DNA from 2 places in the Acidovorax sp. KKS102 genome. Region 1 is predicted to be linked to the other one. Evidence: predicted binding sites of a transcription regulator. Region 1 holds the regulator's gene; the other holds the start of a gene.
The links. The regulator sigma-54, encoded in region 1, starts transcription at its own class of promoters, with help from an activator protein. The targets are predictions, from matches to a motif close to TGGCANGNAANCTGCTTT.
Positions count from the first base shown of each region.

Region 2: the regulator sigma-54 is predicted to act here: its motif matches at 8,813-8,830, upstream of C380_RS05205 (2Fe-2S iron-sulfur cluster binding domain-containing protein).

Region 1 is NC_018708.1:4,832,146-4,846,452, forward strand. Features, by position in the region: gene C380_RS22220 (class I SAM-dependent RNA methyltransferase) at 1-1,001, opposite strand, end outside; gene C380_RS22225 (thioesterase family protein) at 1,022-1,480, opposite strand; gene C380_RS22230 (RNA polymerase factor sigma-54) at 1,562-3,160, opposite strand; gene lptB (LPS export ABC transporter ATP-binding protein) at 3,160-3,921, opposite strand; gene lptA (lipopolysaccharide transport periplasmic protein LptA) at 3,978-4,637, opposite strand; gene C380_RS22245 (thiol:disulfide interchange protein DsbA/DsbL) at 4,745-5,401, opposite strand; gene C380_RS22250 (SPOR domain-containing protein) at 5,494-6,150, opposite strand; gene argS (arginine--tRNA ligase) at 6,166-7,875, opposite strand; gene C380_RS22260 (hypothetical protein) at 7,987-8,514, shown strand; gene C380_RS22265 (PsiF family protein) at 8,596-8,889, shown strand; gene C380_RS22270 (DUF2214 family protein) at 8,985-9,431, opposite strand; gene C380_RS22275 (dicarboxylate/amino acid:cation symporter) at 9,604-10,974, opposite strand; gene C380_RS22280 (PAS-domain containing protein) at 11,215-13,884, shown strand; gene C380_RS22285 (hypothetical protein) at 14,053-14,307, shown strand, end outside.
Region 2 is NC_018708.1:1,143,229-1,157,535, reverse strand. Features, by position in the region: gene otnK (3-oxo-tetronate kinase) at 1-134, shown strand, start outside; gene C380_RS05255 (aldolase) at 152-841, shown strand; gene C380_RS05250 (alpha/beta fold hydrolase) at 905-1,972, shown strand; gene otnI (2-oxo-tetronate isomerase) at 1,998-2,795, shown strand; gene C380_RS05240 (ABC transporter substrate-binding protein) at 3,161-4,189, shown strand; gene C380_RS05235 (2-oxoglutarate and iron-dependent oxygenase domain-containing protein) at 4,203-4,616, shown strand; gene C380_RS05230 (isopenicillin N synthase family oxygenase) at 4,817-5,479, shown strand; gene C380_RS05225 (VOC family protein) at 5,476-5,892, shown strand; gene C380_RS05220 (isopenicillin N synthase family oxygenase) at 5,985-6,980, opposite strand; gene C380_RS05215 (nucleoside deaminase) at 7,430-7,945, shown strand; gene C380_RS05210 (TetR/AcrR family transcriptional regulator) at 8,019-8,675, shown strand; gene C380_RS05205 (2Fe-2S iron-sulfur cluster binding domain-containing protein) at 8,866-9,168, shown strand; gene C380_RS05200 (NAD(P)H-dependent oxidoreductase) at 9,194-9,781, shown strand; gene C380_RS05195 (amidohydrolase family protein) at 9,805-11,145, shown strand; gene C380_RS05190 (RidA family protein) at 11,142-11,618, shown strand; gene C380_RS05185 (creatininase family protein) at 11,648-12,511, shown strand; gene C380_RS05180 (ABC transporter substrate-binding protein) at 12,597-13,601, shown strand; gene C380_RS05175 (ABC transporter ATP-binding protein) at 13,673-14,307, shown strand, end outside.

The sequences.
Region 1 (14,307 bases):
TCGGCCGCGCGTTCGCTGGCATTGCGGCCTGCGGTACCGGCTGCGGCAATGCGCTCGCCGTAGGGCGGGTTCAGCAGCATCACGCCGGGCTGGTCGCAGGGCGGCATGCGCTGCAGGGCGTCGCCACCGCGCAGCTGCACGGCCTGGGCCACACCTGCGCGCTCAGCGTTGCGCTGCGCAAAATCGACCATCCGGAAGGCCACATCACTGCCAAAAATGGGTACAGCGCTAGTACATATTGCGCCTTCAGCTTCGTTTTTGATAGCAGACCAGACATGTGCCTGGAAGGGCAGCAGCTTTTCAAACGCAAAGCGACGCAGCATGCCCGCCGGGATGCGGCAGGCGATCTGTGCGGCTTCGACCACGATGGTGCCGCTGCCGCAGCAGGGGTCGTACAGGGGCTGGGGGTTGTCGCCGTGCGGGTCCCAGCCACTGGCGGCGATCATGGCGGCGGCGAGGGTTTCCTTAAGGGGGGCATCGCCCTTGTCCTCGCGCCAGCCGCGCTTGAACAGTGGCTCGCCCGAGGTGTCGATGTAGAGCGTGGCTTCGTCGGTGGTCAGGTGCAGGTGGATGCGCACGTCGGGCCACTGGGTGTTCACATCGGGGCGCACGCCGCTCTTGTGGCGGAAGCGGTCGGCCACGGCGTCTTTCACCTTGAGGCCCGCGAAGTTCAGGCTCTGCAGCGGGCTGTGCTGGGCCGTCACTTCGACCTTGAAGGTCTGGCGCGTGGTGAACCAGATCTCCCAGGCCACATCGCTGGCCATGTTGTAGAGGTCGTTCTCAGACCGGTATGGGCGGTGGGCCAATTGCACCAGTACGCGCTGGGCCAAGCGGCTGTGCAGGTTGAGCTGCATGGCCTGGCGCCACGAGGCGCGCAGCAGCACACCACCCCGGCCCACCAGCAGGTCTTGCCCCGTGAGACCGGTGATGCCATGTACCTCGTCGGCCAGAAAGCCCTCGACGCCTGCGGCGCAAGGGAGAAAAAGTTGGAGTTGGTTCATGTCGATGGGGAGGATACGCGCTAGTGCTCGGCGGGGGAACCGGGCTCCCCCGCGCGGGCCAGCAGCAGCCGGCGGATGGAGTCGGGGATGGGTGCGACCTTGCGGCTGGCCTTGCCGATGAAGACGATACCGATCTTGCCGCGCGCCACTTCGCGGCCTGAGGCCTTTTCGGTCATGCAGAACACCAGGTCGAAGCCGTAGCGGTTGAAGTCCGCCGGGGCCATTTCCACCCGCATGGTTTCGCCGTGGAAACCTTCGGACTTGTACTGCGCCACTATGTCGCCCACCACGATGGAAAGGCCGCCCACATCGGCCTCTGGGTAGCCCAGCGACTGAAAGAAGCGCACCCGCGCTTCGGACACCAGGCTGAGCAGCTGCGCGTTGTCCAGGTGTCCGCCCTGGTTCACATGGCTGATGTAGATCTGCAGCTCGGTGGCAAAGCCGAAGTGCGCGGGGAGGTCAAAGACGATGCGGGCCATGGTGGGCTGCGGTGGGTAATACGGAAACAACAGAAAAGACTACGGCGGCGCAGGCGGGCAGTGCGCCACCTGCCGAGGCGGCTACAACGCTTTGCGCAGATTCGCTGGCGCGATCTTGAGCGCCTCGCGGTACTTGGCCACGGTGCGGCGGGCGCATTCGATGCCCTGCTCCTTGAGCATCTCGGCGATCTGGCTGTCGGACAGCGGCTTGGCGGGGTTCTCCGCCGACACGAACTGCTTGATCAGTGCGCGCACCGCCGTGCTCGACGCATTGCCGCCCGTTTCGGTGCCCAGGCCCGAGCCAAAGAAATACTTCAGCTCGTAGGTGCCGATAGGCGTGGCCATGTACTTGGCGGTGGTGACGCGGCTGATGGTGGACTCGTGCAGGCCCAGTTCGTCGGCAATGTCGCGCAGCACCAGCGGGCGCATGGCCAGTTCACCGTGGGTGAAGAAGTTCTTTTGCCGCTCGACGATGGCGCGCGACACGCGCAGGATGGTGTCAAAACGCTGCTGGATGTTCTTGATGAACCAGCGCGCCTCCTGCAGGCGCTGCTGCATGCCCTGGTGGCCTTCGCCGCCCTTGTGGCCGCGCAGGGCGCCTGCGTAGATGTCGTGCACGCGCAGGCGGGGCATCACGTCGGGGTTGAGCTGCACGATGAAGCTCTGCTGGCCGCTGCCATTGGCGCGACCGGCTTTGCGTACGATGACGTCGGGCACGATGATGTTGCGCTCCACGTCGGCAAACTTGCGGCCCGGGCGTGGTTCCAGGCGGGCGATGAGTGCCATGGCAGCGCGGGTGCGCTCTTCTCCAGCCACGCCGCCTTCGCTGCACAGCTGCGTCAGGCGGCGGATGTCCCGGCGCGCCAGCATCTCCAGCGGCTGCTGGCAGATGCGCAGAGCGGTCTGCACCGTGTCGGGGTCAGCACTGCTGTCCTCATCGGCAGCCAGCGCCGTGAGCTGCAGCGTCAGGCATTCGGCCAGGTTGCGCGCCCCCACGCCAGTGGGCTCCAGGCTTTGCAGCAGGCGCTGGGCCACGGTGAAGCGGTGCACCAGTTCTTCGATCTGTTCCAGGTCGTCGGGCCCGGCGAGGCTGATGGCGAGTTCTTCCAGCGGCTCTTCGAGGTAGCCGTCGTCGTTCAGCGATTCGATGAGAAAACGCAGCGCGGCCATGTCTACTTCGGACAGGCGCAGCGACAGCGCCTGGCGGTGCAAAAAGGCCGTCAGCGACTCGTGCGATCGGGCCAGCTCGGTGGCATCGGCCTCGTCGCCTTCCGCGTCGTTGCGGGTGCGCGCTGGGGCGTCGCCGCCCCACTCGGCATCGTTGGGCGCCATCTCGACGGTGCCGTCGCCGCTCCAGTCGGGCTCGTCCGAGCCCCCCCCGGAGATTTCAGCGTCGTTTTGGCTGTCAGCGCCAGTACTGCTTGCGCCAGCAGCTCCTGAAAACATAGCATCATCTGCGCTGTAGTCGTCGGCCTGCGCGGGCGTATCGGCGGCTTCCAGGCCAAATTCCTCGCGCGGGGCTTCGTCGACACTGCGTTCGAGGAACGGGTTTTCGTCGAGCATCTGCTCGACTTCCTGCGACAGTTCGAGCGTGGACAACTGCAGCAGCCGGATGGACTGCTGGAGCTGGGGGGTCAGTGCAAGGTGCTGCGAGACGCGCAGCGACAGTCCAGGCTTCATCACATGCGGAAATGCTCGCCCAGGTACACGCGGCGTACTTCGGCGTTGTCCACGATCTCGGACGGCGTGCCCTGCGCCAGCACGCGGCCGTCGCTGATGATGAAGGCGTGGTCGCAGATGCCCAGCGTCTCGCGCACGTTGTGGTCGGTGATGAGCACACCAATGCCGCGCGCCTTCAGGAAGCCGATGATGCGCTGGATCTCGATCACTGCGATGGGGTCGATGCCGGCAAAAGGCTCGTCCAGCAGGATGAAACGCGGCTGGGTGGCCAGGGCGCGGGCGATCTCGACGCGGCGGCGCTCGCCACCGGACAGCGCCAGTGCGGGTGAGGCCCTCAGGTGGTCCACGCGCAGCTCTTGCAGCAGGGCCGTAAGGCGCTCTTCGATGGCATCACGCGACAGCGGCTGGCCGTCGTCGGCGCGCTGCAGTTCCAGCACGGCGCGCACGTTTTCTTCGACGGTGAGCTTGCGGAAGATGGAGGCTTCTTGCGGCAGGTACGACAGCCCCAGGCGCGACCGGCGATGGATGGGCATGTGGGCCACGGACTGGCCGTCGATGCGGATGTCACCCGCATCGCTGCGCACCAGGCCCACGATCATGTAGAACGATGTGGTCTTGCCCGCGCCATTAGGGCCCAGCAGGCCCACGACTTCGCCTTTTTGCACCTCCAGGGACACGTCCTTGACGACCTTGCGGCTGCCATAGGACTTGGCCAGGTGCTGCACCTCCAGGCGGCTGCCCGAGTGCGAATCGGGCCCCAGGCGGCTGTTCGCAGGGGTCGCTGGGGTCTCGGGACCGGTACTCACCACGGGCCCGCTCACTTGGCGCCGCCGCCAAGAGTGTTGCTGGGGCGCAGCGCCGGAGCGGGCGACTCGGGCGCCTTGGCGGGGGCTGCCGTACCGGGCGGCGGGTCCTTGGGTGCCAGCACGGCGCGCACGCGGCCGCCAGACGTGGGGGCGTCGCCGGCCGCAGCCGAAGACGCAGGCGCCTTCTGGCCATCGACGGTGAACACGTCGGTGAGGTTGTTGTAAACGATCACGGCGCCGGTGATCTCGTCGTTGAGCACCGACCCACGGTAGCGGCGCAGTTCGGCGCGGGTGATGAAGCGCACGTTGTCGGCCTTGCCGTCGTATTCGATGACTTCGCTTTCGCCTTCGATGAACTCGTCCGGCGCTCCGGCCACGGTGTCGCGCTTCTGGCGGAAGAACGCCCGTTTGCCCGCCTCGGCCGTGACCACGCCGTACTGGTAGCCGTCGGCGTCCTGGCGCACATCCAGCCGCGCGCCGCGCAGCACGATGGTGCCTTTGGTCATCACCACGCGGCCCGAGAACACGCTGGTCTGCTTGAGTTCATCGTGGCGCAGGGCGTCGGCCTCGATGTTCATGGGCTTGGCACGGTCTGCCTTTTCGGCATGTGCCATGCCCGCAAGGCCGGACAGGGCTGCGAGCACAAGGAGGGGGAGTAGGCGGTGGGTCATAGGGCACGAATCTTGCAATGATTGTAGCCACCCGATGGTACCTACCCCGAAAAAAAGCCCGCATCCGCGGGCCTTTGGGACAGCTTGCCGACAGGGTCGGCCACTGGTCAGGCTTTGCGCGCTGTGGCGGCCAGGTATTCGACCACCTGCAGCACGGTCTGCATGCTGCCGGCCATCGTGCCGTCGGTGTAGTACTTGCCCGCCACACCCATGGATGGCACGCCTTCGACACCGTACGCATCCTGCAGCTGCGAGGCACGACGCACCTGGTTGGCGACGCTGAAGGAGCCGTAGACCTCCTTGAACTTGGCCACGTCCACGCCCTGCTGGGTCACCCAGGCCAGGATTTCGTCGTCCTTGGCGAGCTTGGCCTTTTCCACGTGGATGGCGCGGAAGACCTTGGCATGCAGGGCTTCGAGCTTGCCCATGCCTTCGAGCGTGTAGTACAGCTTTTGCTGGGGCACGAAGCTGGCGTTGAACGCCACAGGCACGCGGCGGATGGAGAGGTCCTTGGGCGCGGCCTTGACCCAAGCGTCCAGTGTGGGCTCGAAGGCGTTGCAGTGGGGGCAGCTGTACCAGAAGAACTCGATCACATCGACCTTGCCGGCCGGGGCATCCGGGGCGACGGGCTTGTCCAGCCGCTTGAAGTCCTTGCCCTCCTTGAACTGGCGGGCTTGCGCCATGGCGGGGTTGGCCACTGGCAGCGTCAGGGCAGAAGCGGCAACCGCCGAGGCGGCGGACAAAGAAAACTCACGGCGTTTCATGACAAAGACTCTCCTGGTTCAGGTATGCGGGATGTGAGACATCCCTTTACAAAAAGTTCAGCCCTGGCGGTGGCGCCGCTTTTGCAAGCGCTTCAGCGCTGCACGCGCACGAGCGCCGATTCCAGCCCGGCGCCGTCGAGTTTCTCTTTGAGCACCTCGGCATCGTCCCGCTTGGTGAAGGGGCCGATGCGCACCCGGAACACCGCCCGGCCATTTTGCTCACGCTCGCTCACGCGGGCCTCCCAGCCCAGCATGGCCAGCTTGGCGCGCTGGGCGTCGGCGTCGGCCTGGGTGCGGAAGGCACCAGCCTGCACAAAGTAGTCAAACGGGTCCACGCTGCCCTTGGCGGCTGCCTTGGCCACGGCCAGATCGCCCAGCGGGTCTGCGCCCGGCTTGCTCTCTGCCTTGGCCTCGGCTTTCGCGTCTGGCTTGCTCGCGGCAGGCTTGGCGGCCGATGCGGCGGCGCGCACCTCAGGCGCCGGTGCCGATGCAGGAGCTGACGCAGCTGCGGCCACCGGAGGCGCCGCAGGGCGGGCCGGGTTCTTGCCATACAGCGGCGAGTTCGGGTCCCAGTTCTTGTTCTTCTGGGACTCCGCAGCGTCCATGTCTGCGCCTCGGCCGTTGCCCTTGTTCAGGAACGGCACCGGCACCTTGGTCACGTACACGGCCACGGCCAGCGCCGCGCCCAGGCCCACGATGACCCCGACGATGAAGCCGACAATGGTCCCGCCCGTCTGTTGCTTTTTCATATTGGTAGTAACTGCTTACATTCTGGCCGGGGCCGACACGCCCAGCACCGCCAGGCCATTGTGCAATACCTGGGCGGTGGCAGCGACCAGCGCCAGGCGCGCCTTCTTCACCACCTCGTCGTCCACCAGGATGCGCTCGGCATCGTAATAGCTGTGGTAGCTGGCGGCCAGGTCGCGCAGGTAAAAGGTCACATCGTGCGGCGCCTCGCCCTCGGCAGCGGCCGTGAGCATCTCGGGGTACTTGGCCAGCTGCAGCATCAGGGCCTGGGCCTGCGGGCCTTCCAACGCCGACAAGTCCACGTCCTGGAGCGACGCCACGTCGCCACCACCCGCCTCCTGCCAGGCGCGCAGCACTGACTGGATGCGCGCATGGGCGTACTGCACGTAGTAGACCGGGTTGTCGTTGTTCTGCGCCACCGCCAGGTCCACGTCGAAGGTGTACTCGGTATCGGGCTTGCGGCTGAGCAGGAAGAAACGCACCGCGTCCTTGCTGGTCCACTCGATCAAATCGCGCAGCGTGACATAGCTGCCCGCCCGCTTGCTGATCTTGACCTCTTCACCGCCCTTGACCACGCGCACCATCGTGTGCAGCACGTAGTCGGGGTAGCCCTTGGGGATGCCCACATCGGCCGCCTGCAGGCCGGCGCGCACGCGTGCAATGGTGCCGTGGTGGTCTGTGCCCTGGATGTTCACGACCTTGGTGAAGCCACGCTCCCACTTGGCAATGTGGTACGCCACGTCGGGCACAAAGTAGGTGTAGGTGCCGTCCTGCTTGCGCATGACGCGGTCCTTGTCGTCGCCGTAGTCGGTGCTCTTGAGCCACAGCGCGCCGTCCTGCTCGTAGGTCTTGCCGTTGGCGATGAGCTTGTTCACCGTGGCCTCGACGCGGCCGCTGGTGTACAGGCTGGACTCCAGGTAGTACTCGTCGAACTGGAGGTTGAACGCCTGCAGGTCCTTGTCCTGCTCGTTGCGCAGGTAGGCCACCGCAAATTGGCGGATGTTGTCATAGTCGTCCACGTCGCCATTGGCGGTGAACTCGCGGTCATCGGCCTTCACGGTGGCCTTGGCCTTGAAGGCCTCGGCAATGTCGGCGATGTAGTCGCCGTTGTAGAAGTTCTTGGCCAGCGGGTTGTCGCTGTCGGTGGGCCAGCAGTCGTCGCCGGGCTTGAAACCCTTGGCGCGCAGCTGCGTGCTCTTGGTCAGCGTGTCGATCTGTACGCCCGCATCGTTGTAATAGAACTCGCGGTGCACCTTCCAGCCCTGGGTGCTGAACAGGTTGCAAATCGCATCGCCCAGCGCGGCTTGGCGGCCGTGGCCCACGTGCAGCGGACCCGTGGGGTTGGCCGACACGAACTCGACCAGCACCTGCTGGCCGTTGCTGGCCTGATAGCCGAAATGTTCACCGGCCGTCAGCACCTCACGCACCACTTGTTGCTTGGCGGCAGGTTGGAGGCGGATGTTCAGAAAACCCGGACCCGCAATTTCAATGGCGGACACCCAGCGTTGAAAAGCAGGCGTGGCTTCGAGCGCGGCCTTGAGCTGCTCGCCCAGAGCGCGGGGGTTGAGCTTGAGCGGCTTGGCCAGCTGCATGGCCGCAGTGCAGGCGAAGTCGCCATGGGCCGCCACCTTGGGAGATTCAAAGGCTGCCTTGGCGCCAGCGCCGGGGGACAGGTTTTCCAGCTCGGCTGCGAGCGCAGCGAGCAATTCATTTTTGGCTGTGAGCATCGGCGGATTTTACGGGCCCGCCAACAGCGGGGCGCCAGACGCACCACCGGGGTGGCGTCCCACAGCCAAAGGCACAATAAGTTGCTGTGCCCTTTCAACCGGAGATTGCACATGCCACCCCAACCCATCCTGCTCTACCGGCGCCGCTGGACCCTGGTGTTTCAGGTGCCTTTTGTGTTGCTGATGGCGATATGCCTGGCGTTCTCGCTGTATGGGGCTTTGGCATCGAACGACCGGCTGCTCACGATCCTCTGTCTGTGTGCCGCGTTCGTCTCCTTCTGTGTGGGCGGAACCCTGGGCCGGTCCGCTCTGGAGGCCTACCGGGAGCAAGACCCTGCAATTGTCATTGATGCCACCGGCATCACCGACCTGCGCCAGGACGACCCGCACACCGTGCCCTGGGAGGCCATGGAACGTGTTCACCTGGACGACTACGAAGGCGTGATCCTGGTCAAGTTGCGACCCGGCCACAAGGACTCTGCGCTGGGCGTGATCATCAAGACACTCAAACGCTGGCAGCAACGGGGTGATGTGGTGTTTGCCCTCGGCGGGCTGGCGCACGACCCCCGGCAAATCCAGACGGCACTGAAAGCCTTTCACGCGGCAGCGGCCACCAAGCCCCGTACAAGGTTGTCATGACTTGTGCGCGTTGTCGCACGCCATGTTCTATGGTGCAATGCCGTCGGGACCCCCCATAACGCATTCACACCAGGAGATTCCATGAAAAAGCTTCTTTCCCTGACTGCACTCGGCCTGGCCCTCACACTGGGTGCGGGTGCTCACGCCGCCGAAGACGCCAAGGCCCCCACCAAACAGCAATCGAAGATGGCGACCTGCAACAAGGACGCTGGAGACATGAAGGGCGACGAGCGCAAGGCCTTCATGAAGACCTGCCTGAGCAACAAGCCCGCCACCCAGCAGGACAAGATGAAAACCTGCAACGCCGACGCCAAGGCCAAGACGCTCAAGGGCGACGAGCGCAAGGCCTTCATGAGCGAGTGCCTGAAGAAGTGACGTAAGTTCACACCCGGTGCACCATCACCGGGGTCGATAAGCAGAAGCCCGCCGGCATCCAGCCAGGCGGGCTTTTTTAATAGGGATATGTCCGCCTACCAGCCGCGCGCCCAGAACACTGCAATCACGGCCACCACGGGCAGCACATGCGACTGGATCATCACCAGACGGCGCACCCGCGCGACTTCTGCGGCGGGCGGCAGGGCGCCAGTGCTGCGCAGGTTCTGGCGCCAGCGGCGAAACGCAGCCGAGGGCACAAACGACAGCACGACCATGGCCAGCACCAGGGTGATCTTGATGTGAAACAGGGGCTGCGACAGGTACCACGAGGCGCCCTTCACGCCCCAGATCAACCGGGCCAGGCCGCTGCCAATCATCACCGCCCCGGCCACACCGTAGATCACATCCAAGCGGGCCAGGCGCTCGACCACGGCAGCATTGAGCCACTCGATACGGCACAGCGCCGCCTGGCTGGACAGAAAAACCACAAAGGTCAGGATGGCCAGAAGGTGAAAGGCGGCCAGGATGGCTTCGAGGGTCATGGTGCGGATTCCTTGTAGCGCCCGAGGCCACTGCGCAGCTCCAAGCGCTCACAGTGCCATCCGGCAGGGCCACCATTGTGCGCGATGGCGCGGGCCAGACCGCTGCTAAAAAAAGCGGCGCGGGCCCGAAAGCCCGCGCCGCTGGCAGCGCTGATTCAGCAAGTACCCGCCATCAAGCCACGGTGCGCGCCACCGTCGCCACAGGCACATCCGCCGGCACCACGGGGGCCGAGGCCGCAGACGCCGGGAGCGGCAGCGGATGGCCGTTCATCGCCGCGTCCAGGCGCTCCTGGTCCAGCGCGTTCTCCCAACGCGACACCACTACCGTGGCCACGGCATTGCCGATGAAGTTGGTCAGCGATCGGCATTCGCTCATGAAGCGGTCCACGCCCAGAATCAGCGCCATGCCAGCCACGGGCACTTCGGGCACCACGGCCAGGGTGGCGGCCAAGGTGATGAAGCCCGCGCCCGTCACGCCCGCCGCGCCCTTGGACGACAGCATGGCGACGAGCAGCAGCGCCACCTGGTGGCCCAGCGTCAACTCGGTGTTAGTCGCCTGGGCGATGAACAGCGCGGCCAGCGTCATGTAGATGTTGGTGCCGTCCAGGTTGAACGAGTAGCCCGTGGGCACCACAAGACCCACCACCGACTTGCTGCAACCCGCCTTTTCCATCTTTTCCATCAGCGACGGCAGGGCGGATTCCGACGAAGACGTGCCCAGCACCAGCATCAGCTCGGCCTTGAGGTAGCGGATCAGCTTGAACACCGAGAAGCCACACAGGCGCGCCACAAAGCCCAGGATCACCACCACAAACAGCAGCGAGGTGACATAGAACGAGCCCACCAGCCACGCCAGGTTGACCAGCGAGCCCAGGCCAAACTTGCCAATGGTGAACGCCATGGCACCAAACGCACCCAGAGGCGCGGCCTTCATCACGATGCCCACCACCTTGAACACAGGCGTCGTCAGCGCGTCCAGAAAGTTCAGCACCGGGCGGCCTGCCTCACCCACCATGGCCAGGCCAATGCCGAACAGCACGGCCACCAGCAGCACCTGCAGGATGTTGTCGCCCACAAACGGGCTCACCAGGGTCTTGGGGATGATGTCCATCGCAAAGCCCGTGAGCGTCATCTCGTGCGACTTGGCCACGTAGCCCTTGACGGCCGTCTGGTCCAGGTCGGCCACGTTGATGTTCATGCCCGCGCCGGGCTGCACCACGTTGGCCACCACCAGGCCCACCACCAGGGCCAGCGTGGAGAAGAACAGAAAGTACGCCATGGCCTTGCCGAACACGCGGCCTACGGTGGAGAGCTGCGACATGCCCGCGATGCCGGTCACGATGGTCAGAAAGATCACCGGGGCGATGATCATCTTGACCAGCTTGATGAACGCGTCGCCCAGCGGCTTGAGCGCCTCGCCATAGGACGGCTCGAAATGGCCCAGCAGCACGCCCAGCACGATGGCGAACACCACCTGGAAGTACAGTTGCCGATAGAAAGGCAGCTTCAAGGTCGAGGCTGCGGGAGCGGAATGGTTGTGCATGGAACGGGTCTCCTGGGGTCACGGGTCTGCACCACCGGGGTGCCTCCGGCGCGCTTCAAGGGTGCCGTTTGTACCGCTGCACTTTGTTTCAGCCGATAACCTATTGGTATTAGTCGCCCGACGCCCCAGAGGAGAGCGTCGGCGCACCATAAGGGTAACTACCTAGCCTCTGAAGCCCCCTGGAACCGGTACGGCACACTCCCCACCTGCACCAGACTGGTTTCAGAACTCCGTTTTTTCATGCCCACGCCCCGCCTTCGCCAGTTCTGGACGCTGCTCCTCCTGCTTGCAGGCACTGCGGCCAGCATGTTTGCCGCCGGCCAGTGGGCCTGGCACCGGTCCTTGCTGGACGAAAGCGAGAGCGTGCAGCGCCAGCTGGCCCTGTACGGGCAAACGCTGGCACAGCGCATCGACCGCTACCGCACCCTGCCCGAGGTGCTGGCCCTGGACGCGCAACTGCAGGACGCGCTGCGCCGCACCCTGAGCCCGGACGAGGTGGCGCAGCTCAACCGCAAGCTGGAGCAGGCCAACGGCGCCAGCCAGTCGTCCACCCTCACCCTGCTCAACCGCGACGGCCTGGCCGTGGCAGCGAGCAACTGGCGCACGGCCACCAGCAATGTGGGTGTGGACTACAGCTTTCGCCCCTATGTGCAGCAGGCGCTGGCCCAGGGGCGCGGCAGCTTCTACGGCATCGGCGTGACCACGGGCGAGCCGGGCTACTTCCTGTCGCAGGCCATCCGCGACGAGAGCGGCCACATCCTGGGGCTGGTGGCCATCAAGATTGCGCTGCAGGAGCTGGAGCGCGAATGGCTGCAGACCCCCGACATCGTGCTGGCGTCGGACGCGCATGGTGTGGTCTTTCTGGCCAGCCAGGACGCCTGGCGCTACCGCCTGCTGGAGCCGCTGGACGACGAAGAGCGCCGCGAGCTGAACGCCACGCGGCAATATTCCGACCAGCCCTTGCGCCCGCTCGACTATCGGGTGGACGACCACCTGGACAACGGCGGGCGGCTGGTGCGCGTGCAGGCCTTGCCCGACATGCCCGCCCCACCCGGCCGCATGCTGTGGCTGACCCAGCCCCTGCCCGGCACGCCCTGGCAACTGCACCTGGTGCATACCACCCACAGCAGCATTGCCGACAGCCGCTGGGCGGCCGCAGCCGGGGGCGGCGGCTGGCTGGCCCTGTCGCTGCTGGTGCTGTTTGTACGGCAGCGCCAGCGCCTGGCCCGCCTGCGCCAACGCAGCCGCCAGGAGCTGGAGACCGTGCTGCAACAACACGCGCAGGAGCTGCGCACCGCGCAGGACGGCATCGTGCAGGCGGCGCAGCAGGCTGACATGGGCCTTTCCCGCAGTCTGGAACACCTGCCACAGGGGGTGGTCATCATCGACGCCGACCTGAAGCTGGTGGCGTGGAACTCGCGCTATGTGCAGCTGTTCCGCTACCCCGCCGACCTGATGCAGGTGGGCCGCCCCATCGAGGACCTGATGCGCCACAACGCGCGCCGGGGCCTGCTGGGCCCGGGCCCGGTGGAAGAAGCCATCGAACGCCGCCTGGCCCACCTGCGCAGCGGCACCCCGCACCTGCACGAAAGCGCCAAGGAAGACGGCACCGTGCTTGAGATCCGTGGCAACCCGCTGCCCGAAGGCGGCTTTGTGACCAGCTACGCCGACATCACCAGCTACAAAAACGCCGCGCGCGAGCTGCGGTCCCTCGCCGACGCGCTGGAGCAGCGCGTGGCCGACCGCACCCGCGACCTGGACGCTGCGCGGCGCGAGGCCGAGCAGGCCAACCGCTCCAAAACCCGCTTTGTGGCCGCCGCTGTGCACGACCTGCTGCAGCCCCTGAACGCCGCGCGCATGTTCACCTCGCTCTTGCGCAGCCACCTGCCGGGCGACGCCGAGCGGCACGCGGTGGACAGCATCGACGGCGCCCTGGCCGCGCAGGACGCCATCCTCAACAGCCTGCTCGACATCTCGCGCATGGAGTCGGGCCAGTTCGACGTGCACATCCACGACGTAGCACTGGGCCCGCTGCTGCAGGTGCTGGGCCACAACTTCGGCGTGCTGGCCGAAAGCCAGGGGCTAAAGCTGCGCTGCGTGCCCACCCGCGCCGTGGTGCGCACCGACGAAAACCTGCTGCGCCGCATCCTGCAGAACTTTGTCTCCAACGCCATCCGCTACAGCCGACGCGGGCGCATTGTGGTGGGCTGCCGCCGCACCGGGGACCATGTGCGCATCGAAGTGCACGACCAAGGCCCAGGCATCCCCGAGGCATTGCAGCGCGAAATCTTTGAAGAATTCCGCCGCCTGGACGAAGGCCGCGCCGACGACCGGGGCGCAGGCCTGGGCCTGGCCATCGTCGAACGCCTGGGCCGCTTGCTGGGGCACGAGATCGGCCTGCGCTCGCAACTGGGGCGCGGCAGCGTGTTCTGGGTGTGTGTGGCGCTAGGCAACCCCGCCGCCGCGCAGCAGGCTGCGCCCCCCGCCACCACGCAGCAACCCGCCGACGACGCCCCCCTGCAAGGCAGCAGCGCCTGGGTCATTGATGACGACGGCCCCACCTGCGCCGCCACGCAGGCCCTGCTGCAGCGCTGGGGCTGCACGGTGCCACTGGCCGCTGGCGCGCCCGAGGCCCTGGCCGCTGCCCTACCCGGCATGGCACCACAGCTGGTGCTGCTGGACGTGCACCTGGGCACGGGCCTCCACGGCCCCGAAGTGTTCGCGCAGCTGTGCCAGCGCTGGGGCCAGACACCCGCCGTGATCCTGGTCACTGCCGAGCGCGACGCCACCCTGCGCCGCCAGGCCGCCGAGCGCGGCTGGGGCTTTCTGGCCAAGCCGGTGCGCTCCCCGGCGCTGCGGGCGCTGATGAGCCAGACACTGCTGCGGCTGGGGGAAAGCAATAGAAAGTAAGCCCTGTCGCGTGCAGACAGGCAAGCCGGCTGGCAAAAGACCAAGACAGCGCCCAAAGCAGCGCAGGCTCTCGTAAAGTACCTTGCCACCAAAACACCCGAGGTGCCGCCCGCGCCACGCAGACACTGCAGGACGGCCACCACCCACACCGAAGCGGAGGACGGAAAGATGAGCGAAGCGATTCTGTATGCGATGGATGCACCGCGTGCCAAAAGCGCAGACGCGGCGGCAGACTTTGTGGAGAAATGGCAGGACAGCAATAAGGCCCCCACCGCGCGCATCGCGGCCTTCTTTGAGCACCTATTGCAAGCCTGGCCGACAGACGGCACCGGAAGCGCCATCTGGTACGAAGGCTTTGACCACAACCCGCCCGCAGGGCCGGTGCTCGCCATGGCGTTCGAGTTGCGCGAGTTCAACACCGAC
Region 2 (14,307 bases), 1.5 Mb from region 1:
AGATTGACCCCGGCGTGCCGTGGTGCCATGCCGTGGCCCCCGATGCGAAGGACGGGCTGCACATCACGCTGAAGTCGGGCAATTTCGGCAGCACCGACTTCTTCACCAAGGCTTTTGCACAATTGTTGGCATGACCTCTACCCCCGCCTTCATGGATGAGCGCCAAGCCCGCGACGAAATCTGCCGCGTGGGCCGCAGCCTGTTTGAGCGGGGCTATGTGCATGCCACCGCCGGCAACATCAGCGTGCGCCTGGCCGATGGCTACCTCATCACCCCCACCGATGCCTGCCTGGGCACGCTGCAGCCCGAGCGGCTGGCGCGCCTGGACGCCCAAGGCCAGCAGGTGGCAGGCGACCGGGCCAGCAAGACCATTGCGCTGCACCGGCAGATTTATGAGGCCTCGGCATCGACAGCGGCCCCAGCGCGCTGCGTGATTCACACGCACAGCACACATCTGGTGGCGTGCTCGCTGCAAGCCGACACCGCTGCAGGTGGCCAGCTGGCGCCCGATGCGCAACTGCTGCCGCCCATCACGCCCTACTTCGTCATGAAGGTAGGTCGCGTGCCGCACATCCCGTACCACCGCCCTGGTGATGCAGCAGCGGCCGCACTGGTGGCGCAGACCATCACCCGCTATGCGGCGCAGCGCAGACCGGTGCGCGCCGTGATGCTGGCGCGCTTGGGCCCCAACGTGTGGCACGACACGCCTGCTGCCGCCATGGCCGTGCTGGAAGAGCTGGAAGAAACCGCGCGCCTGTGGATGCTGTGCCAGCCCCGCCCCACACCGCTGACCGAGCCCCAGATTGAAGAGCTGCGCCAGGGCTTTGGTGCCCACTGGTAACAGGTAACGGGCTGGCTGCGCACAAGGCGTGGGGATGAAAGAACACACACAAGGAGACAAACCATGACCCTTTCTTTCTGGCGCAAAGCCTTTGCCCCCATGCTGCTGGGCGTGCTGGCCACAGGCGGCGCATCGGCTGCTGATTACCCCGCCCCCAAGCATGGGGAATGGGTCGTCAAAGACTTCCGCTTCCACACCGGTCAGACCTTGCCCGAACTCAAGCTGGCCTACTCCACGGTGGGCGAGCCCACCGGAGAGCCCGTGCTGGTGCTGCATGGCACCAATGGCTCGGCAGAGAGCATGCTCACGCCAGGCTTTGCAGGCACGCTGTTTGGCCCCGGCCAGCCGCTGGATGCACGCAAGCACTTCATCATCCTGCCGGACGCCATCGGCACCGGCCGCTCCAGCAAGCCGTCGGACGGCCTGCGCGCTGCCTTTCCGGCCTACAACTACGACGACATGGTGCAGGCCCAGTACCGCCTGCTGACCGAACACCTGGGCGTGCGCCATGTGCGCGCCATCATCGGCAACTCCATGGGCGGCATGCACACTTGGGTGTGGGCCCAGCGCTACCCCGACTTCATGGACATCGCCGTGCCCATGGCCTCGCTGCCCGCTGCCATGTCGGGCCGCAACTGGATGATGCGCCGCCTGCTGGTCGATGCCATCCGCAACGACCCCGAATGGCAAAGCGGCAACTACACCCGCCAGCCCCGCAGCCTGCAGTTTGCGTCGGTGTTCTTTGGCACGGGCACCAACGGCGGTAACCAGGGCCTGCAAAAGCAGGCCCCTACCCGCGCTGCGGCCGACGCCCTGGTGGAGCAGCGCCTCAAAGCCCCGTTCCGTGGCGATGCCAACGACCACATTTACCAGTGGGAAGCATCGCGCGACTACGACCCCGAGCCCGGGCTGGAGCGCATCACTGCGCACGTGCTGGCCATCAACTCGGCAGACGATGAGCGCAACCCACCCGAACTGGGCGTGCTGGACAAAGCCATCGCCCGCATCCCTCACGCCCAGGCCTACGTGATCCCCGCCAGCGCCGACACCCTCGGCCACAGCACGGTGGGCCTGGCGCGCTTTTACCAAGACCGGCTGGCGCAGGTGCTCACCAACGCGCCGCGCCGCTGATCCTTATTTTTCAGGAATCCTCTGTATGCCCCGCTTTGCCGCCAACCTGTCCATGCTCTACAACGACGTGGACTTTCTCGACCGCTTTGCCGCCGCTGCCCGCGATGGATTCAAGGCGGTGGAGTACCTCTTCCCCTACGCCTACCCGGCGCAAGAACTGGCCACGCGGCTGCAAGCCAACGGCCTGCAGCAGGTGCTGTTCAACGCGCCACCCGGCAACTGGGACGCGGGCGAACGGGGGCTGGCCTGCCTGCCCGGGCGTGAGGCCGAGTTCCGCGAAGGCATTGCCAAAGCGGTGGAATACGCCAAAGCCCTGCAATGCCCCCGCATCCACGTGATGGCCGGGCTGGTGCCCCAGGGTGCAGACGCCGCCACCGTGCGCGCCACCTACATCGCCAACGTGCGCTACGCCGCCGAGGAGGCCGCGCCGCACGGCATCCACATCCTGCTGGAGCCCATCAACGGCCGCGACATGCCTGGCTTCTTCCTGAGCCGCCAGGACCAGGCCCACGCGCTGATCGCCGAGATCGGCGCCACCAACGTGAAGGTGCAGATGGACCTGTACCACTGCCAGATCGTGGAAGGCGACCTGGCGATGAAGGTGCGCCAGTACCTGCCCACCGGCAACGTCGGCCACTTCCAGATTGCCGGTGTGCCCGAGCGCCACGAGCCCGATGTGGGCGAGATCAACCACACCTACCTGTTCAAGCTGCTGGACAGCCTGGGCTACGACGGCTGGATTGGCTGCGAATACCGCCCTGCGCGTGGCGCTGCCGCCCACGCCACCAGCGACGGGCTGGGCTGGCTCAAGCCCTGGCTGTAAAGACCTACCCCGCACCACAGTTGCCGCGGTACGCCAGACGCTGGTGCAGCGCGCACCATGGTGTGGCGCGCAAGGGTGTTCGGGTATAGCCCACACGATGGGATCGCATGGCACAGATCCTGCAAATACATCGACGCCAAGAGTAGAAGCGTTCAGCGGCCACCGCCCGGAAATTGCTCTTGAAGCATGCAATGGACTGACGCCACCCACGGGCGCGCAGGACTGTGCGTCTTCAGGAGGCCGCTTCCCCCACCTTGCAGCCCCAGCGCCCTGTCGGTTGATTGCATGCACCCCGTCCGGAGGGGTGTGAAGCCTGGCTTTTCACTCCCCCGTGGTTATCCGCCAACGACCAGGAGTGCTCCACCATGCAACGCCGTTCCCTCATCCGCGCCACTGGCGCCGCCGCCCTGCTGTCTGCCACACCGTTTGTGCGCGCCCAGGGCAATCTGCAAAAGTTCAAGTTCAACCTGGGCTGGAAGGTTGAGGCCTCGGGCGCAGGCTTTTTGCTGGCGCAGCAGCGCGGCTACTACAAGGATGCAGGCCTCGATGTCACCGTCGACACCGGCAACGGGTCTGCCTCGGCCATCAGTCTGGTGGCGGGTGGTGCCTATGACGTGGCATCGGCCGACCTCTCGACCATGATCGAGTTCAACACCGCCAATCCGCAGTCCAGGCTGGCAGCGGTCGCCATCCAGTACGACCTGAACCCCAACTCGGTCATGGTGCGCAAGGACGGCGCCATCAAGAAGCCCGCCGACCTGGCGGGCAAGACCATCCTGGGCCAGCCCTTCAACGCTTCGCGCAAGCTCTTTCCCGCCTTTGCCAAGGCACAGGGCTTTGATGGCAGCGGCGTGAAATGGGAAAACGTGGCACCCGACATCGGCGACACACGCTTCGTCAAAGGCGATTTCGACGCAGCGGCGTACTTCTTCTTCACCGGTCTGCTCAACCTGAAGGCGCGGGGCCTGACGCCGGATCAGATCACGGTGTTCCGCTTTTCGGACTATGGCCTCAAGTCGTATGGCAATGGGCTCATTGCCAACGCCAAGAGCATGCAGGACAACCCGGATGCCATGAAGGCCTTCGTCAAGGCCACCACGCGCGGCTGGGTCGATGCGATTGCTGACCCGCGCGCCGGCGCTGCCGCCATCAAGGCCCGCGAGCCCCTGGCACATGAAGAGATCGAGTTCGAACGCCTGCAGCTCATCGTGGACGGCACCATGAAGACCGCCGAGACACGCACCAACGGCTGGGGCGCTGCCACCCCTGCGCGCCTGCAGGCCACCATCGATGAGACCGTGGCCGCCTTTGGCCTCAAGAGCAGCCTGGCGGTGGCCGACATCTGGACCGACCGCTTCCTGCCCGCAGCCGCCGACCGCAAACTCAAGGCCTGACCCGGGGAAAGCCATGGGCATCCCCCTCATCGACCTCAGCGGCGCCCTGCAGCCGGGCGCGCCGCGCAGCCCTGCCGTAATGGCCGTGGCCGCCCAACTGCGCCAGGCCTGCATGGGCGCAGGGTTCTTCTACGTGCGCCACCACGGTGTGCCGCAGGACATCATTGGGCGCCAGTTTGCCTTGGCGCAGCAGTTCTTCGACCTGCCGCTGGCATCCAAGGAAGCGATTTCGCTGCACCACTCACCCGCGATGCGGGGCTACGAAAGCCTGGGCGGGCAGACCCTGGACGCAAATGCACGCCCGGACCTCAAGGAGAGCTTTTACTGCGGGTTAGGGCCTGTTCGCCCTATTTTTTTCCAGTGCGAAGGCCTCCCCCGCCACGCCAATCGAGGCGCGCGACGACGCCAAGGCCGGGGCCTTGGCTAGGAACGCAACGACGAGTGGTGTGGCCGGGGAGGCCTTCCCTTCGGGTTGCGATGCCCAAGGGCCATCCGCGGCGTTGCCAAGCCTCACTGGGGCCGCACCCCAGCTTCGTTTGGCGCCTTGCGCATGGCCCTTGGGCATCGCAACACATCTGGAAAAAATAGGGTGAACAGGCCCCAAACTACGCGGCAGACCATCCGTACGTGCAGCGCGGCTACCACTCCTACGGCAGCAACCAGTGGCCTGAGGGGTTGCCCGAGCTGGCCACCCAGAGCCGCACCTACATCGCCGCCATGCGGCAACTGGCCCTGCGGCTGATGCAGCTGCTGGCGCTCTCGCTCGACCTGCCAGAAGACTATTTCGACCACACACACCAGAGCCCCATGCTCACGCTGCGGCTGCTGCGCTATCCACCCCATCCTGAGAGCGCCGATGCGCTCACCTTTGGCGCGGGCGAGCACACCGACTGGGGAGCCATCACCCTGCTGGCCCAGGACCACCATGGCGGTCTGGAGGTGAAGCTATCCACCGGCGAATGGGTGGCCGCCACACCCATCGAGGGCGCGCTGGTGGTGAACCTGGGCGACATGATTCCGCGCTGGACCAACGGGCTGTACCGATCCAACCCGCATCGCGTGCGCAACGTGCACAGCGGGGGCGCACCGCGCCACTCCATTCCTTTTTTCTACACGCCCGACTACGAGGCCCAGGTAGTCCCCGTCCCCACCTGTGTGCCTGCCGGTGAGTCGCCGCGCTTTGCACCCTGCACCGTGGGCGAGCACTTGCAGGCCATGTACCGCAAGACCTACGGCCTGGGTCAGACCACCACATCCACCACCCCGGCCAGCGCAGAGGTGATGGCATGAGGCTCTGGTTCAACCTGCTGTGCCAGGACATCGAGGCACAACTGCAGTTCTATCAAGCCCTGCTGCAGTTGCCCGAGGCGCCGGGGACGCGCTCGGCCATCTACCGGGCGGTGGAGACCGAGCACTTCCAGCTCGGCTTCAACGCCCCCGAGGCCTATGCCCTACTGGGCCTGGCTGACCGGCAGCCCGGTGCCACCTTGCCGTCACCACGCAGCGTGACAGGCTACGCCACCTTCATGCTGGACATGCCAGATGCCGTGGACGCTGCCAGCGAGAAGGCAAAAGCTCTGGGCGGGCAAATCATCAAGCCACCCTACGCCACCTACTACGGTCAATGGCAGGCGGTGCTGGCGGACCCGGAGGACAACGTGTTCCGGATAAGCGCTGTGGGCGTGCCCCGCAACGTTGCTTGAGCCGCCCCTACCCGGCAAGGCCAACAACGGCAGTGCCCGCCAAAGCATGAGCGGGGTGAACCAACGCCCACCCCTGCGCCATCCATCGCGCCTCAATAGGCCTTGAAGTTGGCCGCCACCCGCTGGTTCAGGTAGTCGCCCGCGGCAATCGCGGGGTACTTCTTGCCCGGCCCTTCGATGATGGCGTCGCGGTTGGCCTGCGCAAAGAAGGCGATGCTGTAGCGCGGCCCCATGTACTCGCCGGGCAGCGGGTTCTTCACGCGGTGGAAGTTGCTGGGCAACTGGTCGTCGCTCCAGCGCATCAGCATGTCGCCGATGTTGCAGGTGATGGCCTGCTCGTCGGGCTCCACCGAAGTCCAGGCCTGGGTGTCCATCTCCTTGCCTGGGCACACCTGCAAGCCGCCCTGGCCCTGGCGCTGAAAGAGCAGGGTCAGGCAATCAAAGTCGGTATGCGCCCCGGCGCGCCACAGGCCCAGGTGGGCTTGTTGCTCGGGCGGGGTCGCAAAGTAGTGCAGCAGGCGCAAGGTGCTTTGGTAACTGGCCTGCGCAGGGTCGTGCGCGCGGGCAAAGAAGGCCTCGTCAAACCCCAGCTTCCACGCAAAGCACGACAGCACCTGCATGGCCACCTGCCAGCACTGGCCTTCGAAGGCGAGCATGGTGGCCTGAAAGCCTGCCAGCTCCTCGTCGGTGGGCCACAGGCCCGCCATGTGTGGGCGGGTGATCTGGTACGACTCCTTCTGGTCCGGCGTGCCGGTGGAGGGGCGCACCTGTGCGCGGCTCTCCCAGCCCACATTCAGCGCTTTCTTGAGCGGGTACTGCGCCTTCACAGCGTCGGGCAGCGCAAAGAAGCGCTCGGTCATTGCAAAGGCGTTGTGCACCTCGGCCAGGTCAATGCCGTGGTTCACGATCTGGAAAAAGCCAACATCGACGGCGGCGTGCCACAGCTGGTCGGCAACCTCGGTCTTGCGCCGCGCAAACTCGCTGAGGTCGATACGGCGGATTTCGCGGCTCGCGGTTTCCGAGCCCATCGCGCCCATGCGCGTTTCTTTTTGCAGCTCGGCGAGGTCGTAGGTGGCGGTGGTGGTCATGCAGTTCTCCTGAAGACAAGTGGAAGGAAGAAAGGCCCTCCCGCTGGGTGCTTCAAGAGTGGGTGACACCGCCTGCGGCGGCCGTCCTTTCAACCCTTGAAGCCACGGTGTGCCAACGCACACCGCTGTGCGCACAGCGGGCTTCAAGAGCAATTTCCGACTGGCATTGCCCCGTGCAGGATGGCACAGGGACAACGCAGTGAACGCTTCTACTCTTGCCAACAGCGATGCAAGAAGAATGCCCACGCGCCTTGCATGTGTGCCAGCGCAAAGTCAGAGCACTTGTGCACAGCGCGTCCAAAGCCATGCATACATGTCACTGATTGTGATTGGCATGCCAAATGCATAGCGCCCTGCACCACAACGGCGGGCATGCAGACAGTCCGGCGTTGCACAACGACAGCCACCCACCCACCATCGACAGAGACACCTACACCATGCACGCGCTCATGTCTGCACCCCCAGCCAGCTTTGACGACCCCACGCCCATCAACGACACCGACGGCACCTACCTGCGCCAGGCCATCGCGTGGTCGTGCACGGCCCGCGCGCGCGGCAACCGCCCGTTTGGTGCGGTGGTCATCAGTGCCGAAGGGCGCCTGCTGGCCGAGGCTTACTGCAACACCACCGAGACCGGCGACTGCACCGGCCACGCCGAGACCAATGCCGTGCGCCAGCTCAGTCCGCGCGTGGGGCGCGATGCCCTGGCCAAGGCCACGCTGTATTCGTCGGCCGAGCCCTGCGTGATGTGTGCGGGCGCCATCTTCTGGTCCGGCATCGGGCGCGTGGTGTTTGGCATTGACGCCGAGCGCCTGCGCGTGTTCCGGGGCGAGCGGGCCGAGCAGCGCGACGCCGAGCTGTCGTGCCGCGACGTGTTTGCCGCCTCGCCCCACGCCATCGAATGCATCGGCCCGGCACTGGTCGAAGAAGCCAGCGCACCCCATATCGGGTTCTGGAAAGTCTGACCCGTTGCTGCGCGGGCAGAATCTGCAACGCACACCCTGCCATCGCCCGTCCCCCATGCCTCGCACCAAAGCCATGACCGAATCCGAAGCCGAAGCCGCCTCCGGCGCGCTGCTCAGCCGCGCCAAACAGGGGCGCGAACGCATCCTGGGCGCCATCCGCGACGCGGCCATTGCCGAGTTCAGCCGCCATGGTTTCAAGGGTGCATCCACCAAGGCCATTGCCGAGCGCGCAGGGCTCACCAAGCCCCAGCTGCACTACTACATCAGCAGCAAGGAAGAGCTGTATGAAGAGCTGCTGTACTCGGTGCTCAACGGCTGGTCGGGCGCCTTCATTTTCGACAGCAACAGCGACGACCCCAAGAAGGTGTTGAGCAGCTACGTGCGCAAGAAGCTCGACTACGCGCTGGACAACCCGGGCCTGTCGCGCATCTTCACCACCGAGGTGCTGGGCGGTGGGCGCAACCTGGGCAAATACTGGCCCGTGGCCGTCAAGTCCACCCAGCAGAAGGTGGACCTCATCAACCGCTGGATTTCTGAAGGCCGCATGCGCGCCGTCAACCCCACACTGCTGCTCATGCAGATCTGGGGCATGACGCAGCACTACGCCGACTACGGCGTGCAGGTGCACATCATGCTGGGCCTGGCGCCCGACGAACCCATCGACCGCGAGCCCATCGTGCGCGAACTCACCAGCTTTGTGCTGCTGGGCTGCGGCCTCGCACCAGACTAAAGCCCCACGCCCATTTCTGGGCATGGTCCACGCTCCAAAGGGCCTGCGGGGCGTGATGCGCACCAGCAAGCGGCGCAAATCCGTCGCGATAAGACCGCGTTGATCCACCACAAAGACGTTTGACGGGTTTTTGTGGCTGGCACAGCCTTTGCAATAGTTTGACCAATCGATCAAATCACATGGTCAAACAATGCAGACAGCCCCTGACACCGCCAGCGCCACCCGCACAGAACACACGTTCGAGCTGATCCTGCAGCGCAGTCAGATGCGCTTGCCTGTGGGCCCCGGCGAGAGCATGGCCGACGTGCTGCAGCTCGCTGGCGTACCGCTGGAAACCCTGTGCGAGCAGGGCGTGTGCGGCACCTGCGTGACCCGCTGGCTGGACGGCGAGCCCGACCACCGCGACAGCTGCCTGAGCGCAGCAGAGCAAGCCACCCACGTCGCCGTGTGCTGCGCACGCAGCCACGGGCCCACGCTCACGCTCGACCTCTGAACTTCAACAAAAAGGAAGCCCCGCCATGCGCATCCTCGTGATCTATTGCCACCCGGTAGAGACCAGCTACAACGCCGCACTGCACACCGAGGTGGTGCAGCAGCTGCGCGGCGCGGGCCATGAGGTGGACGACTGCGACCTATACGCCGAGGGCTTCAACCCCGTGATGACGCGCGAGGAGCGCCTGGGCTACCACGAGGTGCCCAGCAACCAGTGGCCCGTGCAGGGCTATGTGGACCGCTTGCTCTGGGCCGAGGCGGTGGTGTTCTGCTTTCCCACCTGGTGCTTTGGCATGCCGGCCATGCTCAAGGGCTTTTTCGATCGCGTGCTCATGCCCGGCGTGGCCTTTGACATCAGCGACCCACACAACGTCAAGCCCTCGCTCACGCATATCAGGCGCATCTCTGCCGTGGTCACCTACGGCCGCCCCCGCTGGACGGCCCTGTTCATGGGCGACCCGCCACGCAAGTCCATCACCCGCTACATGCGCCTGCTCACCGGCGGCAAGGCGCGGGTGGACTACCACGCCTACTACCACATGAACGTGGCCACCCCACCCCGGCTGGCAGCCTTCAAGGCCCGCGTGGGCCAAGCCATGGCGCGCTTTGCATAAGAGCAATTTCTAAGGGCCACAGCATGCACGCATCCAGCACTCCCGACCACATCTTGCGAGCAAGGTTGCCGCGCTGGCTGCTGCCTTGCGCGTGGCCGCAGCAGGGTCACCACCCCGCACTGGCCGACCTGCACCTGGCCCAGGGCCGCATCGTGCAGGTGCTGCCCCATGGCACCCAGCCAGCGCCCCACGGCACGGTGTGGGACGTAGCAGGCGCGCTGGTGCTGCCCGGCCTGGTGGATGCGCACACCCACCTGGACAAGGCCTTCACGCTGCCCCGCATGGGCGTGGTCCAACCCGGCCTGCTGGGCGCCATCGAGGCCATGATGGTGGACCGCCAGGGCTGGACCGAAGCCGACATCCACGCCCGCGCCAGCCGCGCGCTGCAATGGGCCTATGACGCAGGCACCGCACACCTGCGCACCCACTGCGACTGGTGGGAGCCCGACGCGCAGCCACTGGCCTGGAACGTGTTGCGCGCACTGGCCCACGACTGGGCCGACCGCATCACGCTGGAGCGCGTGAGCCTGATCCCCTTGCACCTGTATACGGACCGCAGCGCCGCCATGCAGCTTGCGGCCACAGTGGCCGCCAGCGGCCCTGGTGTCTTGCTGGGCGGCTTTGTGCATTCCACCAACTGGGACCCGCAGGCGCTGCGCCATCTGTTGGAAGCCGCACAACACCACGGGCTGAACGTGGACCTGCATGTGGACGAAGAACTGCACCCCGGCGCCCAGGGCTTGGCGACCACCGCCGCACTGCTCAAGGAGCTGCGCTTTGAAGGCCATGTGGTCTGCGGCCACACCTGCGCGCTGGCGGCACAGGACGAAGCCACGGCCCTCGCCACGCTCGATGCGGTGGCACAAAGCCCGATCACGCTGGTCACGCTGCCCATCACCAACCTGCTGCTGCAGGACGCCACCACCGGCCGCACACCGCGCCAGCGTGGCCTGACGCTGGTGAAGGAAGCCCGTGCACGCGGCATACCGGTGCTGGTGGCCAGCGACAACGTGCAAGACCCGTTCTGCCCCGTGGGCAGCTTCGACCCACTGGAGGCCCTTGCCACAGGGGTGCTGGCGGCGCAGCTGGATGCACCGTTTGACCAATGGAGCGAATCACTGTGCCGCGCCGACTGGCTGCGCACAGGCCGCACTGGCACCACCGCGCTGCCCCTGCAGCCTGGCACGGTGGCCGACCTGCTGGTCTTCACGCAGGCCGACCACTGGGGCTTTCCGTCCCGCACACAAGGCGCGCAGGGCCGCGTGGTGCTGCGCCAGGGCCGCGTCGCCAGCGGCCATGCACCGGCTGCCTGGCATGTACCCACCCACGTGCCCAACACCTCATCCGCAAGGAGCCTCGCATGAGCCCCACATCTGCCACCGCACCTGCACCGGGCATCGCCCAGCCCCTGGCCCGCTACGCCGCATGGCGCCGCGCAGGCGACTTCATCTACCTCAGCGGGATCATCGCCGTGGACCCTGCCGCCAGCCGCATCGTGCGCGGCTATGCCGACATCCCTGACGAGGCCGCCACGCTGATTGGCCGCACCGGCGAGTTCAGCAGCGACATCAAAGAGGGCCCCATCCTCGCGCAGAGCTGGTATGTGCTCGACCGCATCCGCCAGACCATCGAGGCCGCAGGCGGCCAGATGTCCGACGTGTTCAAGCTGGTGCAGTACTTCAAGAACCTGGACCACTTCCCGCAGTACAGCCGCGTGCGCAAGCTGTTCTTCCCCGGCGAGCCCCCCGCATCCACCGTGGTGGAAGTGAGCGGCATGTTGCCCACGCCCGACATCCTCATCGAGGTGGAGGCCACGGCCTACCTCCCTTTGCGCTGACAACGCCCTCCTTCACGAAAGAACCACCCATGCTGCACGGCTACAACCCGCCCCACCGCTACCTGCCCTACCTGAGCTGGACCGAGATCGCCGACCTGCCCGACAAGGAGAACACCGTCATCGTGCTGCCCACGGGCGCCACCGAGCAGCACGGCCCGCACCTGCCCTGTGCGGTGGACACCGTGATCAGCGCTGGGGTGGTGGGCCACGCGCTGGCCCGCCTGCCGGCCGACGTGCCCGCGTTTGCCATGGCGCCCATCACCTACGGCAAGTCCGAGGAGCACCTGCACTTCCCCGGCACCGTCACGCTGAGCGGCGAAACCCTGCTGGCCACCATGAACGAGGTGGGCGAGTCGGTGTACCGCGCGGGCTTTCGCAAGCTCCTTTTCGTCAACGGCCACGGCGGCCAGCCGCAGGTGATGGAGATGTGCGCCCGCGAGCTGCGGCTGCGCCATGGCGACTTCATCGTGGTGCCCAGCTTCACCTGGCGTGTGCCGCACGTAGCGGGCCAATTCCTCTCCGACAAGGAAAAACGCTTGGCCATGCACGCAGGCCACGGCGAAACCGCACTGATGCTGGCGCTGGCCCCTGACACCGTGCACATGGAGCGCGCGGTGGTCAACTACCCACCCGTTTTTGACTCGCCCCTGCTCTCACCCGACGGCCGCCCGGCCTGCGCCTGGAGCGCACGCGACTTTGGCCCCAGCGGAATCATTGGCGACCCGCTGCCCGCCACGGCCGAGCAAGGCCACGCCATCCTCGACTCGCTGGCCGTGAGCTGGGCCGCCGCCATCACCGAGCTGCACAAACTGCAGTGGGCGCCGCGCGCTGAGCCCACCTGGGGCCGCGCCCATCACACCGGCCACATCGAGCACCCGTCCGCACTGGCCTGAAACCTGCGAACGCTACCGCCAATCCTTTGCGCCTTTCCTTTCGTTGTCCCTTCGTTCCACCTCCACCCCCTACCGGAGTACCACCATGATGAAGACCGCCTCCCGCATTTCCAAACTTGGTGCAGCCGCGCTGCTCGCTGTTGGTGCCGTCGGCACCATGTCGGGCACTGCCCACGCGCAAGAGAAGTTCACCTACATGACCAACTGGTACGCGCAGGCCGAGCATGGCGGCTTCTACCAGGCGGTGGCCACGGGCCTGTACAAAAAGTACGGGCTGGACGTGACCATCAAGATGGGTGGCCCGCAGGTCAACATCGTGCAGATGATGGCGGCCGGCCAGGCCGAATGCGTGATGGGATCGAGCGACCTGCAGATGATCCAGATGCGTGAAGGCGGCGTGCCCGTGGTCAACGTGGCCGCAGTGTTCCAGAAGGACCCGCAGGTGCTCATCGCCCATGAGGACGTGAAGAAGTTCGAAGACCTCAAGGGCAAGACCATCCTGATCGCATCCTCGGCCCAGCGCGGCTACTGGCCCTGGCTCAAGGCCAAGTACGGCTTCACCGATTCGCAGACGCGCCCCTACACCTTCAACATCCAGCCCTTCGTCGCCGACAAGAACAGCGCCCAGCAGGGCTACCTGACCTCTGAGCCGTTTGCGATTGCCAAAGCGGGCGTCAAGGCCAACACGCTGATGTTCAGCGACCATGGCTACCCCGCCTACGCCACCACCATCTCGTGCATGGAAAAGACGGTGAAGGACCGCAGCGCCGCCGTGGCCTCGTTCGTGAAGGCGTCGATGGAAGGCTGGAAGAGCTACCTGGCCGACCCGGCCCCCGCCAACGCGCTCATCAAGAAAGACAACCCCAACATGACTGACGAGCAGCTCGCCTACAGCGTGGCCAAGCTCAAGGAAATGGGCATGGCCACCGGGGGCGACGCAGCCACCATGGGCATCGGCATCATGACCGACGCGCGCGCCAAGGCCAGCTACGACTTCCTGGTGGACGCCAAGCTCATCGACCCCGCCAAGGTCAAGCTGACCGAGACCTACACCACCGCCTTCGTCAAAGACCTCAAGGTTCTGCCCTGAGCCCTGACAGCCCTGAAACAGCGGCCGGTGCGCTCACTTGCACGCCCGGCCGCATCCATCGAAAGGCGACCATGACATCCCCCGCTGAATCTCCGCCGCTGGCACACGCCCAGGCACCGCTGTCCCATACCACGCCCGCCGTGGAGGTGCTTTCCGCCGAAAAAACCTACCCCAACGGCACGCAGGCCCTGCTGCCGGTGGACCTGACCATTGAGGAGGGCGAATTCGTCACCCTGCTCGGCCCCTCGGGCTGCGGCAAGAGCACGCTGCTGAAAATGGTGGCGGGGCTGCTGGAGCCCACCGACGGCCGCCTGCACCTGTGGCGCAAGCCCGTGGCGCAGCTGGACGAAAACGGCAAGAAGATGGCGTTTGTTTTCCAGTCGCCCACGCTCATGCCCTGGGCCAGTGTGCAGACCAACGTGCGCCTGCCGCTGGACCTGGCGGGCGTGCCGCGTGCCGAGGCCGATGCGCGTGTGACCGAAGCGCTGGCGCTGGTGGGCTTGTCCAAGTTTGCCAAGGCCCTGCCCCGCGCGCTGTCGGGCGGCATGCAGATGCGCGTATCGATTGCGCGCGGCCTGGTCACCCAGCCCGACCTGCTGCTGATGGACGAGCCCTTTGGCGCGCTGGACGAAATCACGCGCCACAAGCTCGACGCCGACCTGCTCGACTTGTGGCGCAAGAAGAAGCTCACCGTGATCTTTGTGAC